4 regions of the Streptomyces sp. NBC_00090 genome follow, and region 1 is predicted to be linked to each of the others. Evidence: riboswitches for the same ligand, from Rfam matches in the RefSeq annotation. Region 1 holds a riboswitch; each other region holds the start of a gene.
The links. A riboswitch is a leader RNA that binds a small molecule or an ion and turns the genes downstream of it on or off. The one in region 1 is predicted to bind cyclic di-AMP.
Positions count from the first base shown of each region.

Region 2: another riboswitch for cyclic di-AMP. It lies ahead of OG361_RS05250 (C40 family peptidase); the one in region 1 lies ahead of OG361_RS39655 (transglycosylase SLT domain-containing protein).
Region 3: another riboswitch for cyclic di-AMP. It lies ahead of OG361_RS15955 (transglycosylase family protein); the one in region 1 lies ahead of OG361_RS39655 (transglycosylase SLT domain-containing protein).
Region 4: another riboswitch for cyclic di-AMP. It lies ahead of OG361_RS33120 (peptidoglycan DD-metalloendopeptidase family protein); the one in region 1 lies ahead of OG361_RS39655 (transglycosylase SLT domain-containing protein).

Region 1 is NZ_CP108224.1:8,951,318-8,954,516, reverse strand. It holds gene OG361_RS39665 (phosphocholine-specific phospholipase C) at 1-320, shown strand, start outside; gene OG361_RS39660 (hypothetical protein) at 383-988, opposite strand; cyclic di-AMP (ydaO/yuaA leader) riboswitch at 1,357-1,540, shown strand; gene OG361_RS39655 (transglycosylase SLT domain-containing protein) at 1,545-2,459, shown strand; gene OG361_RS39650 (phosphoribosyltransferase family protein) at 2,453-3,199, opposite strand, start outside.
Region 2 is NZ_CP108224.1:1,211,515-1,214,713, forward strand. It holds gene OG361_RS05240 (ClpP family protease) at 1-585, shown strand, start outside; gene OG361_RS05245 (hypothetical protein) at 593-898, shown strand; cyclic di-AMP (ydaO/yuaA leader) riboswitch at 1,213-1,419, shown strand; gene OG361_RS05250 (C40 family peptidase) at 1,423-1,899, shown strand; gene OG361_RS05255 (ATP-binding protein) at 2,155-2,592, opposite strand; gene OG361_RS05260 (8-amino-7-oxononanoate synthase) at 2,818-3,199, opposite strand, start outside.
Region 3 is NZ_CP108224.1:3,644,402-3,647,600, reverse strand. It holds gene OG361_RS15965 (cytochrome P450) at 1-157, shown strand, start outside; gene OG361_RS15960 (transglycosylase family protein) at 342-1,403, shown strand; cyclic di-AMP (ydaO/yuaA leader) riboswitch at 1,618-1,834, shown strand; gene OG361_RS15955 (transglycosylase family protein) at 1,838-2,566, shown strand; gene eno (phosphopyruvate hydratase) at 2,960-3,199, shown strand, end outside.
Region 4 is NZ_CP108224.1:7,422,467-7,425,665, reverse strand. It holds gene OG361_RS33125 (SGNH/GDSL hydrolase family protein) at 1-680, opposite strand, end outside; gene OG361_RS33120 (peptidoglycan DD-metalloendopeptidase family protein) at 855-1,946, opposite strand; cyclic di-AMP (ydaO/yuaA leader) riboswitch at 1,951-2,106, opposite strand; gene OG361_RS33115 (tyrosine-protein phosphatase) at 2,499-3,199, shown strand, end outside.

The DNA of each region.
Region 1 (3,199 bases):
ACGCGTCCAAGGCGGGCAAGGCCGTGGAGGTCGCGGCCCGGTTCGCGCCCGACGCGGGTACGGGCCGGACGGCCCTGTGGTTCACGATGACCAACACCTCCGGCGGACCGGTGACCTTCACCGTCCGCTCGAACGCCTACCGCACGGACGGACCCTGGACGTACACGGTCCCGGCGAACTCCAGCCGCGAGGACTTCTTCAACGCGGTGGCCTACAACGGCGGCTGGTACGACTTCACGATCCTCGCCGACATCGACGGGACCTGGTCGCGCCGGTACACCGGCCACATCGAGACGGGCGCCCCGAGCGTCACCGGCTGAACCTCCCTCTCCCTCCCGTCACCGACCGGCGGTCCTTCGACGACCGCCGGTCGGAGCGGTGGTCAGCGGCCGGCGTACGCGGCGCGGCGGATCGTGGCGTCGAGGAGGTCCACCGCCTCGGCGGCCGTACGACCGGGGGCCCGGTTCCAGGGTCCGATCAGCTCGCGCCACCCCTGCGATCTGAGTTCGGTCATGATCCAGGCGGCCGCCTCGTTCATGGTGTCGGCGCTGCCGTAGCCGAGCCGGTGGGCCGCGAGGAGGGCGCCGCAGACGCAGCGGGCTCCCCGCGCGTCGCGCAGCTTGTACGGGGCGTTCTGCCAGCCCCACTCCGTGAGCACCAGGCGCGCGTAGCCGAGGTGGACCGAGGGGCGCAGTTCGGGTCTGCCGATACGGCGCCAGGCGTGCAGACGGTCCGGGAGTACGGCCCCGATCCGGCCCGGGAGCCGGCGCTCGGCCGGTGGCGCCGGTGGCAGCGCGTCGAGCGCCTCGGCCACGAGCCGGTCCACGGGCACGGTGAGGAGGGACCGCCAGTCGGCGCGCTCCGGCGCCCGTTCCGGTGCGGGGGCTGTCCAGTCCGTGACGATGCGCTGCCAGGTGGCGCTCTCGAAGAGAGCGGCCGCCTCGCGGTCGAGGGTGTCCGGGCTGTGCGGGGAGGTGGTGGGTGACATCCGGCTGACTCCTGGGTCGGGTGACCCCATCCTTCAAGAAGAATGTCCAGTTTGCGACTTTTGCGCACACCGGCGCGCCCTGCACGCACGCCGGCGCGAACGAATGACCCACAGGCGTCAATTTCCACCCATTCACTCACCAAAGGAATTACGTCGCATATTTGGACATTCTTCACCTGGTGACGCGGTTCACTTTCCGAGGGCACCACCCTGGACCGGAACACCCGCAGGCCGTACCGCACACGGAAGTTCAGTGCGGCTCGAACCCGGTCGATCTTGTATTTCTGGAATTCGGTGATCCTTTTCGACTCACAGTGGATCCGCTCCTCTTGTTATCCGCCGCATTACTGGCCTACGGTCACCCCCATTCGAGCGGAACGCCTAATCCTGCCGCCGCTTGAAACACCTCCCTTTCACCCGACGGCAGGAGCGGGGGACCCACGAATTCGCCGGTCCGGAATCCGGAACGGCTCGGGGTGAAGCCGCGTGCGCGCGGCCGGACATCTCCCGTCCGAACCCGACAGCTCACCCCGCAGGCGCCGGAGAGGAAACCGTCATGCCTGCACACGGTAAGCACCGCCGCCCCCGCCGCCGCACCGTCTCCCGTGGCCTCACACTCGCCGGCACGGGCGGTGCCGCCCTCGCCCTGCCGCTCGTCGTCCCGGCCACGGCCGGCGCCGAGACCGTCACGGCCGCACCGAAGACCGCCGCGCAGTCCTTCGCCGCGCAGCCCGCCACGGCCCTGGCCGCACAGCCCGCGGCCGCGCCGGCCGCCGCAGCCGCCACCGCGCGCACGTACACCGTGGTAAGCGGTGACTCGCTTTCCCTGATCGCCCAGAGGAAGGGAATTCAGGGCGGCTGGAAGGCGATTTACCGGGCCAACAAGTCCGCTGTGGGTGGCAATCCGTCACTGATTCACCCCGGTCTTGAACTGACGATTCGTCGGGATTCCGCGAAGGCTGCCCCCGCGCCGAGTGCCGCGCCGAAGAAGAGCACCGCGCAGAAGAAGAGTTCTGCCACGACCGACCGCGCGAACCGCTCCGAGCGCCGTGCGGCGGCCCCGGCGGCCGGTACCTCGGGCGGCTCCGCCGCACAGGCTGTTCCCGCCGCGGCTCCCGCCGCCCAGGCCGCCCCGGCCGCCGCCCGGTACGCCGACAACCTCGACGGCTGGATCCGTGAGTCGCTGGACATCATGGCCCAGCGCGGGATCCCCGGCTCGTACGACGGAATCCTCCGCAACGTCATGCGCGAGTCCTCCGGCAACCCCCGGGCCATCAACCTCTGGGACTCCAACGCCGTGGCCGGCACCCCTTCGAAGGGCCTGCTCCAGGTGATCCAGCCGACCTTCGACGCCTACCACGTGCCCGGCACGTCCACGGATCTGTTCGACCCGGTCGCCAACATCACCGCCGCCTGCAACTACGCGGCCGACCGCTACGGCTCCATCGACAACGTCAACGGGGCCTACTGACGCCGGAAGTGCTCGGCGAACCACTCCGTGGCGAGCTCCGACACCTCCTCCAGGGCCCCCGGCTCCTCGAAGAGGTGAGTGGCGCCCGGAACCACGGTGAGCCTGTTCTCGCACCGCAGCAGGGCCTGAGCCCTCCGGTTGAGATCCAGGACGAGCGCGTCCCGACCCCCCACCACGAGGAGGGTCGGGGCGCGCACCCGCGCCAGGCGTTCGCCCGCCAGGTCGGGCCTGCCACCGCGCGAGACGACGGCGACGACGCCGGAGCCGGGATCGGCCGCCGCCCACAGCGCGGCAGCCGCGCCCGTGCTCGCCCCGAAGTAGCCCAGCGGCAGCCCGGCGCCCTCGGGGCGTCCGGTCAGCCACTCGGTGGTGCTCACCAGCCGGCCGGCGAGCAGCGGGGTGTCGAAGACGTGCGCCCGGTCGGTCGCCTCCGTCTCGGTGAGCAGGTCGAACAGGAGGGTTCCGAGGCCCGCCCCGTTCAGGGCCTCGGCGACCGCCCGGTTCCGGGGGCTGTGACGGCTGCTGCCGCTCCCGTGGGCGAACAGCACGATGCCGGTCGCGCCGTCGGGCACGGCGAGCCGTCCGGCGAGTGTGGTGCCGGTCACCGGGATCCTGACGTCCGTGTCCCGGACGACGGGGCCGCGAGCGGCCCTGCTGCGGTCGAGGCAGGCGATCACCTCCGCGTCGGCGGTCTGCGAGAAGTCCTGGTAGAACTGGCCGATCGCGTAGAAGAAGTCAGG
Region 2 (3,199 bases), 7.7 Mb from region 1:
ACCAGCTTCGGGACCCGGACCCTCGACCCGTACTCGAAGCTCCTCGAATCACGGATCGTCTTCCTCGGTACGCCGATCGACGAGACCTCGGCCAACGACGTCATCGCCCAGTTCCTGCACCTCGAATACGCGGCGCCGGACCAGGACATCTCGCTCTACATCAACTCCCCCGGCGGCTCCATCAGCGCCATGACCGCGATCTACGACACGATGCGGACGCTCGCCTGCGACGTGGAGACCACCTGCCTGGGCCAGGCCGTGTCCACCGCGGCCGTACTGTTCGCGGCCGGCGCCCCGGGCAAGCGCCTGATCCTCCCGGGCGCCCGGATCACGCTCCAGCAGCCGAACCTGGACGAACCCCTCCAGGGGCAGCCGAGCGACCTCGACCTCCATGCGCGCGAGATGCTGCGTCTGCGGGCGCTGGTCACCGGGATGCTCGTCGAACACACCGGGCAGGACCCGGAGCGGATCGACGCCGACATCGACCGCCTGACCGTCCTGGACGCGCCGGCGGCCGTCGCGTACGGCCTGGCGGACCACGTGGTCGCGAGCCGGCGCGCCGCCGCCGGCGGTTCGGCCGGGTGAGCCGGCCGTGGTCCCCGAGCTGCCGCCGCTGCCCGCCCTGACGCGCGCCGAGGGCGAACTCGTCGACGCGTACCTCGAAGTCATCGACCTCCTTGGGAAGATCAATCCATCCAGGGGTACGCATACCTATGGGGCGTTGCGTGCGGCTCAGGCCCTGGTGGGGCGCGCGGAGGCGCTGCGCGAGGCTCTGACGCTCATGCATATGCGGGGTGAGAGCGAGGTGCACGCGGACACATTGGCGCGTGCCCTAAGGGTGTTGGACGGGGAGCGCCGGGCGGACCGCGTCACCGTCCCCCGGAGTCGCGAGAGTTGACATTCCCGCGTGTCGTGTAGAGGTCCGGACGGCCGACGCGCGCCGCAGAATCCCTCGCCCGTTCGGCGTAGTCGACGAGTCGACAGATGAAGCGTGCGACTTGCTCAACAGATGTACGCATTTGGCGGAATCGAACGTTCCGCCGCTGGTGCGAGGCTCGTCGACCAAACCTCCGAAGATCGCAAAGGCTGTCTGTCCACCCGAACGGATCAGTCGTGAGGAGCCTCACATATCGCCGTTTCAGCTCGGTTTTCGCCCATGTCGTGGGTCAAGATCCGTGACGACGACAAGCCCCCGCCGCCGCGGCGGGGCGGTCCGGGCGGACGCCGAGTCCTGCCGCTGTCCCGGACGTCTGGTCGACAGGATTGGATCGGCAGGAGTGGAGGACCCGAGCAGTACGGGACGTTCACGCTGTTAGCGCAGCGGGGTCGTTCCTCGGGGTGAAGCCGCAGCCGCGGCCGGGCATCTTCGCCTGCCCGAACCCGACAGGTCATCCTTCACAGGCGGCTGACGAAGGGTTGCGCATGACCGCGCAGATGCATGTCCCGTCCCTGCTGTCCCGGGCCGGAGCCGTCTCGGCTCTCACCCTCGCCGCCGTCGGCGGCACGCTGTTCGCACCAGGAACGGCGTCGGAGGCCCAGGCAGCGACGACACACGCGAACAAGGCACTGAGCATCGCCGTCTCCAAGAAGGGATCTCCGTACCGGTACGGAGCCGCCGGACCCACCCGGTTCGACTGCTCCGGTCTGACGCTCTACGCCTACAAGCAGGCGGGCAAGTCGCTGCCCCGCACCGCGCAGCAGCAGTACAACAAGACCCGGCACATCTCCGCCTCCAGCCGGCAGAAGGGGGACCTGGTCTTCTTCCACTCGGGCGGGAGGGTCTACCACGTCGGCATCTACGCCGGCAGCGGCAAGATCTGGCACTCGCCCAAGACGGGCTCCTGGGTGAAGCTCGACAGAATCTGGTCGTCGAAGGTCTACTACGGCCGCGTCCGGTGACGGCCCCCGGGCGATGACGGCCCCCGGACGATGACGAGCCACGGTCGGTGAGGGATCCCTGGGGTTGACGGACCCCGGAGGTTGACGGGCCCCGGAGATTGACGAACCACGGGGCTGACGCCCGGTCAGGGTGTGTGGTGGCGCCGCCGCACCCCGGCCGACCGAAGCCGTACCGTCCCGGCCGCACGACTCGACCGGCGGTTCACGGCCTGCGTCGCCGACGGCTCGCGGCCGTCACAGGAGCTGCACGCAGGCCTAGCCCGCCGGCACGGGGGCCGGGGTCCACGGGAGCGTGATCCAGACCGTCTTGCCGCCCTCCTCGGTCGGGGTGACCGAGAGACGGCCACCGGCCTCCGCCGCCAGCACGCGGATGATGACCATGCCGCGGCCGTTGTCCTGCTGGACCGCCGCCGGAAGGCGACGGGGCCAGCGGGGGTGGCTGTCGGTGACCCCGATGCGCAGCCGCTCCTCCCGCTCCAGGCGGAGGTCGACGGTGAAGGTGGGCGACTGCCCGAAGGTGTGCTGGACGGCGTTGGTGGCCAGCTCCGAGACGATCAGCCGGATCGAGTCCGCCGTCTCCGCGGAGCCGTCGAGCCCCCAACCGACCAGGACGTCCGCGACGTACCTCCGTGCCGTGGGGACCGAGGCGGGATCGCTCGGCAGCGTGACGGATGCTTCCTGATGGTCTGCCATGGCGACGCTGTCCCTTTCCCACCGGGTACACCGCCCCGGATTGCGCTTCGCGTCAGAGTGCCACCGATCGTGCCGCCCCGGACGGCGTTCCACCACGCTATGTGCGGATCTATCGCCCGAAGCGGTGAACTCTGCTGCCGGGGAACGCTTTTGGGCCGTTGACCACCCTCGTCCTCGATCACGAAGTCCCGAGGGGCCGCCAGGCCGCGAGCCCCCGCCGCCCGCTCAGGCGGCGGGTGCCGTCCGCAGGATCGTCCCCACCGCCCGTTCGAGCTCGGTGTCCGTGAGGTCGGCGCGGGCCGTGAGACGGAGCCGCGAGATGCCGTCCGGTACGGACGGGGGCCGGAAACACCCGACCGCCAGGCCCTGTTCGCGGCAGTCCGCGGCCCAGCGCAGCGCCGCCTCGGGCGAGGGCGCGCGCACCGAGACGACGGCCGCGTCCGGCCGGGCTGCGGTCAGTCCGGCCGCCGTGAGGAGCTCGTACAGGGTGGTGGCGACGGTTCGCGCCCGTGCGGCGAGCGCCGGTTCGGCCGCGATCAGGCGCAGGCTCGCGAGCGCGCCGCCCGCGGCGGCGGGGGCGAGCCCGGTGTCGAAGATGAAGGTGCGT
Region 3 (3,199 bases), 5.3 Mb from region 1:
TCTGGAGGGGCAGGCGGCGCTGACGACCCTGCTGACTCGCCTGCCGGACCTGCGACTTGCGGCCGATCCGGCCGAACTCCGGTGGCGCGGAGGACTCATCATGCGGGGATTGCGCACGCTTCCGGTGGAATTCTCCCCTTCCGTACGGGTGCAGTGAGCTGACGGTACGTCAGAAATGTGATCTTCACGTGATCGGGGGTCCATCGACTTGTGACGAGCGTTCGAATGCCGCTACGTTTCCCGGCAGTCTCAGCCGTCACGCGAAAGGCCTCCCTATGCGCTCCGGGAACGGACGACACCGTCGCCCCCGTCAGGCCCCCGCCATCGTCGTCGCCGCGGGAGTGACCGGATCCGCCCTGGCGCTGCCGTTGCTCGCCGCCGGATCCGCCTCCGCCGCCGACGCGGCCACCTGGGACCGGGTCGCCGAGTGCGAGTCCGGCGGCCAGTGGAGTGCCAACTTCGGCAACGGCATGTACGGCGGCCTCCAGTTCACCCAGGACAGCTGGGAGCGGAACGGCGGCCTGGCGTACGCGCCCAGCGCCGACCTGGCCAGCCGCGCCCAGCAGATCGTGGTCGCCGAGAAGGCGCTCGCCAGGGGCGGCACCGACTGGGCCACCTGCGCGCCGATCGCCGGCCTGAAGAACGACGGCAGGGCCACCGGGGTGGACCCCGGCCCGGCCACCGCCACGACGGCGCCCACCGGGCCCGTGGCGGAGTCGAACCGGACCGCCGGCGTCCCGGCCGCGCCCGCGGAGACCTCCGCGGCCGCCAAGAAGGCCGGGACCGCCACGTCGGCCGGTTCGGGCGCCTCCGGCGAGGCGTCCAAGGCGCCCGCCGCCTCGATCACCCCCGCCGCACCCGCCACGCCGGTCAGCCCGACCGCTCCGGTGACGCCGACCACTCCGGGCACTCCGGGCACCCCGGGGACCCCCGGTACCCCGGGTACGTCGATCGCCCCGACGACGCCGACCACCCCGGCCGCGCCCGATGCGTCCCTTACGCCCGGATCGCCCGATACGTCGACGGGTGACACTTCGTCGGCCACGCCCGGAAGTGGCAAGCACCGGGGTGAGGCAGCTCCGGAGGAAACCGGCAAGACGGACACTTCGGCTGAATCAGGTAGACACGCTTCATCGACGGACAAGCTGGCGGAAAGCCCCGCCGCAACATCGACGACTGACGAAGCGAAGAATTCGGGCGCAACGGACAGTCAGGACACTTCGGGTGTCTACACCGTGCGGCCGGGCGACAACCTGACCGAAATCGCCCAGCAGAACGAACTCCCCGGCGGCTGGAGCGCCCTCTATGACGCCAACCGCGGTGCCGTGGGCGCCGATCCGGATCTCATCCTCCCTGGTCAGAGCCTCGACCTGACGGTCGATTCGGAAGGGAAGGCCGAGTAGTTCGGGGGTGAATGTCCGGTTCTGGGCAAGTGAGACATGGGTCTCTTCGCCCCAACTGGCGTGTCACGTCCGAGAACTCTGCTTCTGTCACCTCCCACCTGCGTAAACACTCCCCGCCGGAAGGCAAGTAGGGGCGATATTTCCGCAATACGCCTCTTTGAACTTCCGGTGGGTCTGTGTCTACGGTCGTAACCGCTCGCCACCGCGGGCCCCGTCGACCGAAACGCCGAATCCTGCCGTCGGCCGATGGGAACAGTCGTCGCGTAAGCGCCGTAGGCAGGAGCGGGGGACCCAAGGTAAGTGCCGGCCCCGGCCGTTGAGACAGACGGCCGACGATCGGCTTGGGGTTAAGTCGCGTGCTAGGACACGCGGCCGGGCACTCATTGGCCCGAACCCGACAGCTCACCTCGTAGGCGTCGGTGAGGAGAATCTCCATGCTGTTTTCCGGCAAGGGCAAACACCGCCGTCCCTCCAAGGCCACCCAGGTCGTCACGCTCGTCGGCGTCACCGGTGTCGCCGTGGCCGCCCCGCTGATGACCGCGGGCACCGCCTCGGCCGCCACGGCCTCCGAGTGGGACCGTGTCGCCCAGTGCGAGTCCGGCGGCAACTGGTCCATCAACACGGGCAACGGCTACTACGGCGGCCTGCAGTTCTCGGCCTCCACCTGGGCCGCGTACGGCGGCACCGCCTACGCCTCGACCGCCAACCAGGCGTCGAAGTCCCAGCAGATCGCCATCGCCGAGAAGGTCCTCGCGGGCCAGGGCAAGGGTGCCTGGCCGAGCTGTGGCGTGGGCCTCTCCAGCGCCTCGTACGACGGCGGCGCCGCCGAGAGCGCGCCGCAGCAGCAGACGCAGCAGCCTGCCCAGACCCAGCAGCCGCGCCCGGAGCGGAAGGCCGAGCAGCCGACCACCCGCAGCGAGCAGCGCCAGGCCCCGAAGCAGCAGGCCGCGCCGAAGGCCGCCAAGAAGACCGTCACCACCCCGACCGGCAAGACGGTCGAGAAGGGTGACGGCGAGTACAAGGTGAAGGCCGGCGACACCCTCAGCAAGATCGCTCAGGCGCAGGGCGTCAGCGGCGGCTGGGCCAAGCTCTTCGAGCTGAACAAGGACGTCGTCGACAACGCCGACCTCATCTACCCGGGCCAGCAGCTCCACCTCAAGTGAGCCCGGCGGTCCGCCTGAGTCCGGCGGCTCACGCGGCCCCCACGACCCTCCCGCGGTGACCACCCCGGTCCGGCGCGCCCTTCCCCCGTGCGCGCCGGACCGGGGTTCCGCGTTTCCCGGAGCCGTTTCCGGGGCCGCTTCTCGGAGTCGTTCCCGGAGCCGTTTCCCGGAGCCGGAGAAGTCGTAGAAGAGGGGAAGAGGCCGGGACCTGACGGTTACCGTCCAGTAGATCTGGGGCCCTTCGTCCCGACATGCATGCCCTTGGGTCCTTTTTCGTCCCAGGGGGCGGGCGCACGGCCGACCGGAGCCCCGGAGCCGGTTAGGCTCTTGTCGCAAGGCCAAGCGACCCTGCACCGACCTTGCGTCACATCCAGCGTCACATCCCAGAAGGAGATGCTCGTGCCGTCCATCGACGTCGTCGTAGCCCGGGAAATCCTGGACTCCCGAGGCAACCCCACGGTCGAGGTCGAGGTCGGCCTCGACGACGGCAGCACCGGTCGTGCTGCTGTTCCGTCCGGTGCCTCCACCGGTGCGTTCGAGGCCATCGAGCTTCGCGACGGTGACCCCAACCGCTACCTCGGCAAGGGTGTCGAGAAGGCCGTCCTCGCCGTCATCGAGCAGATCGGCCCGGAG
Region 4 (3,199 bases), 1.5 Mb from region 1:
CGCCGCACCTCCAGCGTGCCGCGCGGGGGGCGCGGCGGCCACGACTGGTCCGGGTCGGCGGGCACGGGCAGGCCGAGGACCTGGGCGGCGCGCAGGGCGACCCGGGTGTGGCCGTCGGGCGAGAGGTGCAGCCGGTCGTCGTCCCAGGCCCGCAGGTCCTGCACGGACTTGAGGGACCACAGGTCGAGGACCGGGCAGTCGTAGCGGTCCGCGATGGACCGGACGTGGGCGGTGTAGGTGGCGATCTTCCCGCGCAGGTGTCGGAGCACGGGGATGTCACGGGTGTCGAAGCCGGTGGTCACCATGACGGTGCCGACGGCGGAGGTCAGGTCCGCGACGGCGCGCTCGAAGCGCTCGGCCACGTCGTCGGGGTCGGTGCCGGGCCGGATGATGTCGTTGCCGCCGGCACAGAAGGTCACCAGGTCGGGGGCGAGTTCCTTCGCCCGGGGGACCTGTTCCGCCACGATCTGGTCGAGCAGGCGCCCGCGTACGGCCAGGTTGGCGTAGCGGAAGGCGTCGTGCTCCGGCAGCTGGTCGGCGAGCAGCACCGCGAAGCGGTCCGCCCAGCCGACGTACGTCCCGTCGGGTCCGGGGTCTCCGACGCCCTCGGTGAAGCTGTCACCGATCGCCGCGTACGACCCGAATGCGTTCTTGTCTCTTGATCTCGAATCGTCTGCCACGGGAGCACATCCTTCCCTTTCGGATGTGACCTACGCGACCGTAAGGAAGGGTTGACGGCGGGTGAGATATGCCACCGATAAAGATTCCACCAAGCCGGAATACGCTCCCGAATATGTCAGGAACACACTGGCGGCCCGGCACAGGGGTGCCGGGCCGCCAGCTGTGCGACCGCGTCAGATGGAGACGCCGTGCTGGCGCAGGTACGCGAGCGGGTCGATGTCGGCGCCGTAGTTCGGCGAGGTGCGGATCTCGAAGTGCAGGTGCGGGCCGGTGGAGTTGCCGGTCGAGCCGGAGAGGCCGATCTGCTGGCCGCCGCTGACCGACTGGCCGGACGAGACGGAGAGGGAGGAGAGGTGCGCGTACTGCGAGTAGCTGCCGTCGGAGTGCTGGATGACGACCTCGTTGCCGTAGGCGCCGCTCCAGCCGGCCGAGACGACGGTGCCGGCGCCCACGGCGCGGACGGTCGTACCGGAGGAGGCGATGAAGTCGACACCCGTGTGGTAGCCGGAGGACCACATGGAGCCGGAGGCGCGGTACGGGGTGGAGATGCCGCCGTCGACGGGGGCGACCCAGCCGGAGGAGGAACCGGTGGACTGCGAGGAGGTCGAGGCGTCCGACTGCGCGGAGGTCGAGGCGTCCGGCTGCGAGGAGGTCGAGGCGTCCGACTGCGCGGAGGTCGAGGCGTCCGGCTGCGCGGCGGTGGCGGCCGGGGCGGAGTCGCGCTCGGTGCCGCGGGAGGCGCGGGTCTCCTCGCCGGAGGCCTGCGACGAGCCGCTCTCCGACTCGGCCTTCGGAGCGGCCTTCGGGGCGGCGGCCTTGGGCGCGACGCGCTTGTGGGCGGCCTTCGGGGCGGAGGCCTTGGCGGTGCTCTTGGCGCCGAGGGTGAGCTTCATGCCGGGCAGGATCAGCGAAGGGTTCTCGCCGACGACCTGGCGGTTGTCCTCGTACAGCTTCTGCCAGCCACCGGCGAGGTGGTGCTCGACCGCGATCTTCGACAGGTAGTCGCCGCGGACGACGGAGTACGTCGTCGGGGCGGCCTTCACGGCGGCGGCGGGCGCGGCCCGAAGGGCGGCGGGGGCCTTCACCTGGGCGGCGGCGGCGACGGCCTGGGCGGGAACGGCGGCCGGGGCGGCCTGCTCGGCGGCGTGGGCGCCGGTCGCACCGAAGAGCGGGAGGGCGACGACTGCGCCTCCGGTACCGGCGGCGACGATTCCACGCGTGATCGGGTTGATCTTGGGACGGCGGTGCTTACCCTTCGCGGGCATGGCGAATTCCTCTCCGGCGCCTACGAGGTGAGCTGTCGGGTTCGGACTGGAGATGCCCGGCCGCGTTCTCACGCGGCTTCACCCCGAGCCGTCCTGCGTCGCGGGACCGGCGTACTTCCTGGGTCCCCCGCTCCTGCCACACATTTGATGAGTGCGGGTTCCGGACGGTGGCAGGATTCGGCGGTCCGACCGGATTGACGGTGACGCTAGACGAGCGGTTCGACACGGACAAGCCACTGATTTCCCCCGGCATTACCCGTTCCGCTTTTCCACCGGAATTCCGGTCACCCTCCGTGGATGACGGTCCTTCGATTTCCTTTTTCCGTACGGCAATTGCTCCGGGCTCCCGGCCACGATCCGTCACCTCTATGACCCTGCTCACGCGCCGAACGCCATCTCACCCGTAAACAGGGCGCGTTATACACAAGGCCCTAATTCGGACAGATCACCCATTACCGTCCGAGGGGGTGCGCCCGACCGGTCCCGCCTGGATGATTGCCCCAGGAACCGATCTCGCATCGGGCGCCCGAACGTCGACACCCAGGAGCATCCGTGACGCAGCAGCTGCCGCAGGCCCCGCCCACCGAAGCGAACGAACCCGAGCTGGCGGAGGTCCGGAACTTCCGGGACGTGGGCGGCCTGCCGACGACGGACGGGCGCGCCGTGCGACCCGGCCGCCTCTTCCGCAGCGGCCACCTCGCCCACGCCACCGAGAGCGATGCCGTCTTCCTCTCCTCACTCGGCCTGCACACCGTCTTCGACTTCCGCAACGACGCCGACCGGAAGGTCGAGGGCGAGGACGTCGAGCTCCCCGGCGTGCGGAACGTGCACATACCTCTCAATGACCCGGCCGACGGCAAGGAGTTCTGGAAGCTGGTGCGCGACGGTGACATCGCGCAGCTGCGGGGGATCCTGGGCGAGGGCAAAGCGGCGACCCGTATGTCCGACTCGTACCGGAAAATGGTGGTCGAGCGGACTTCGGAGCACAGCCGGATCCTGCACTCCATGGCCGAGGAGAGCCTCCCGGCCCTGATGCACTGCGCGGCCGGCAAGGACCGCGCCGGTCTCTCCATCGCGGTCACCCTGCTCGCCCTCGGCGTCGAGCGGGAGGCGATCGAGGCCGACTACGTGCTGTCGAACGACCCGCACCGCCGGTACAAGGTACGCCGCAGCTCCACCGCCCCGGACGCGATGTCGCCCGAGGTGATGGAGCTGCTGAGCCCGCTCTTCGACGCGCGGGTGGAGTATCTGCG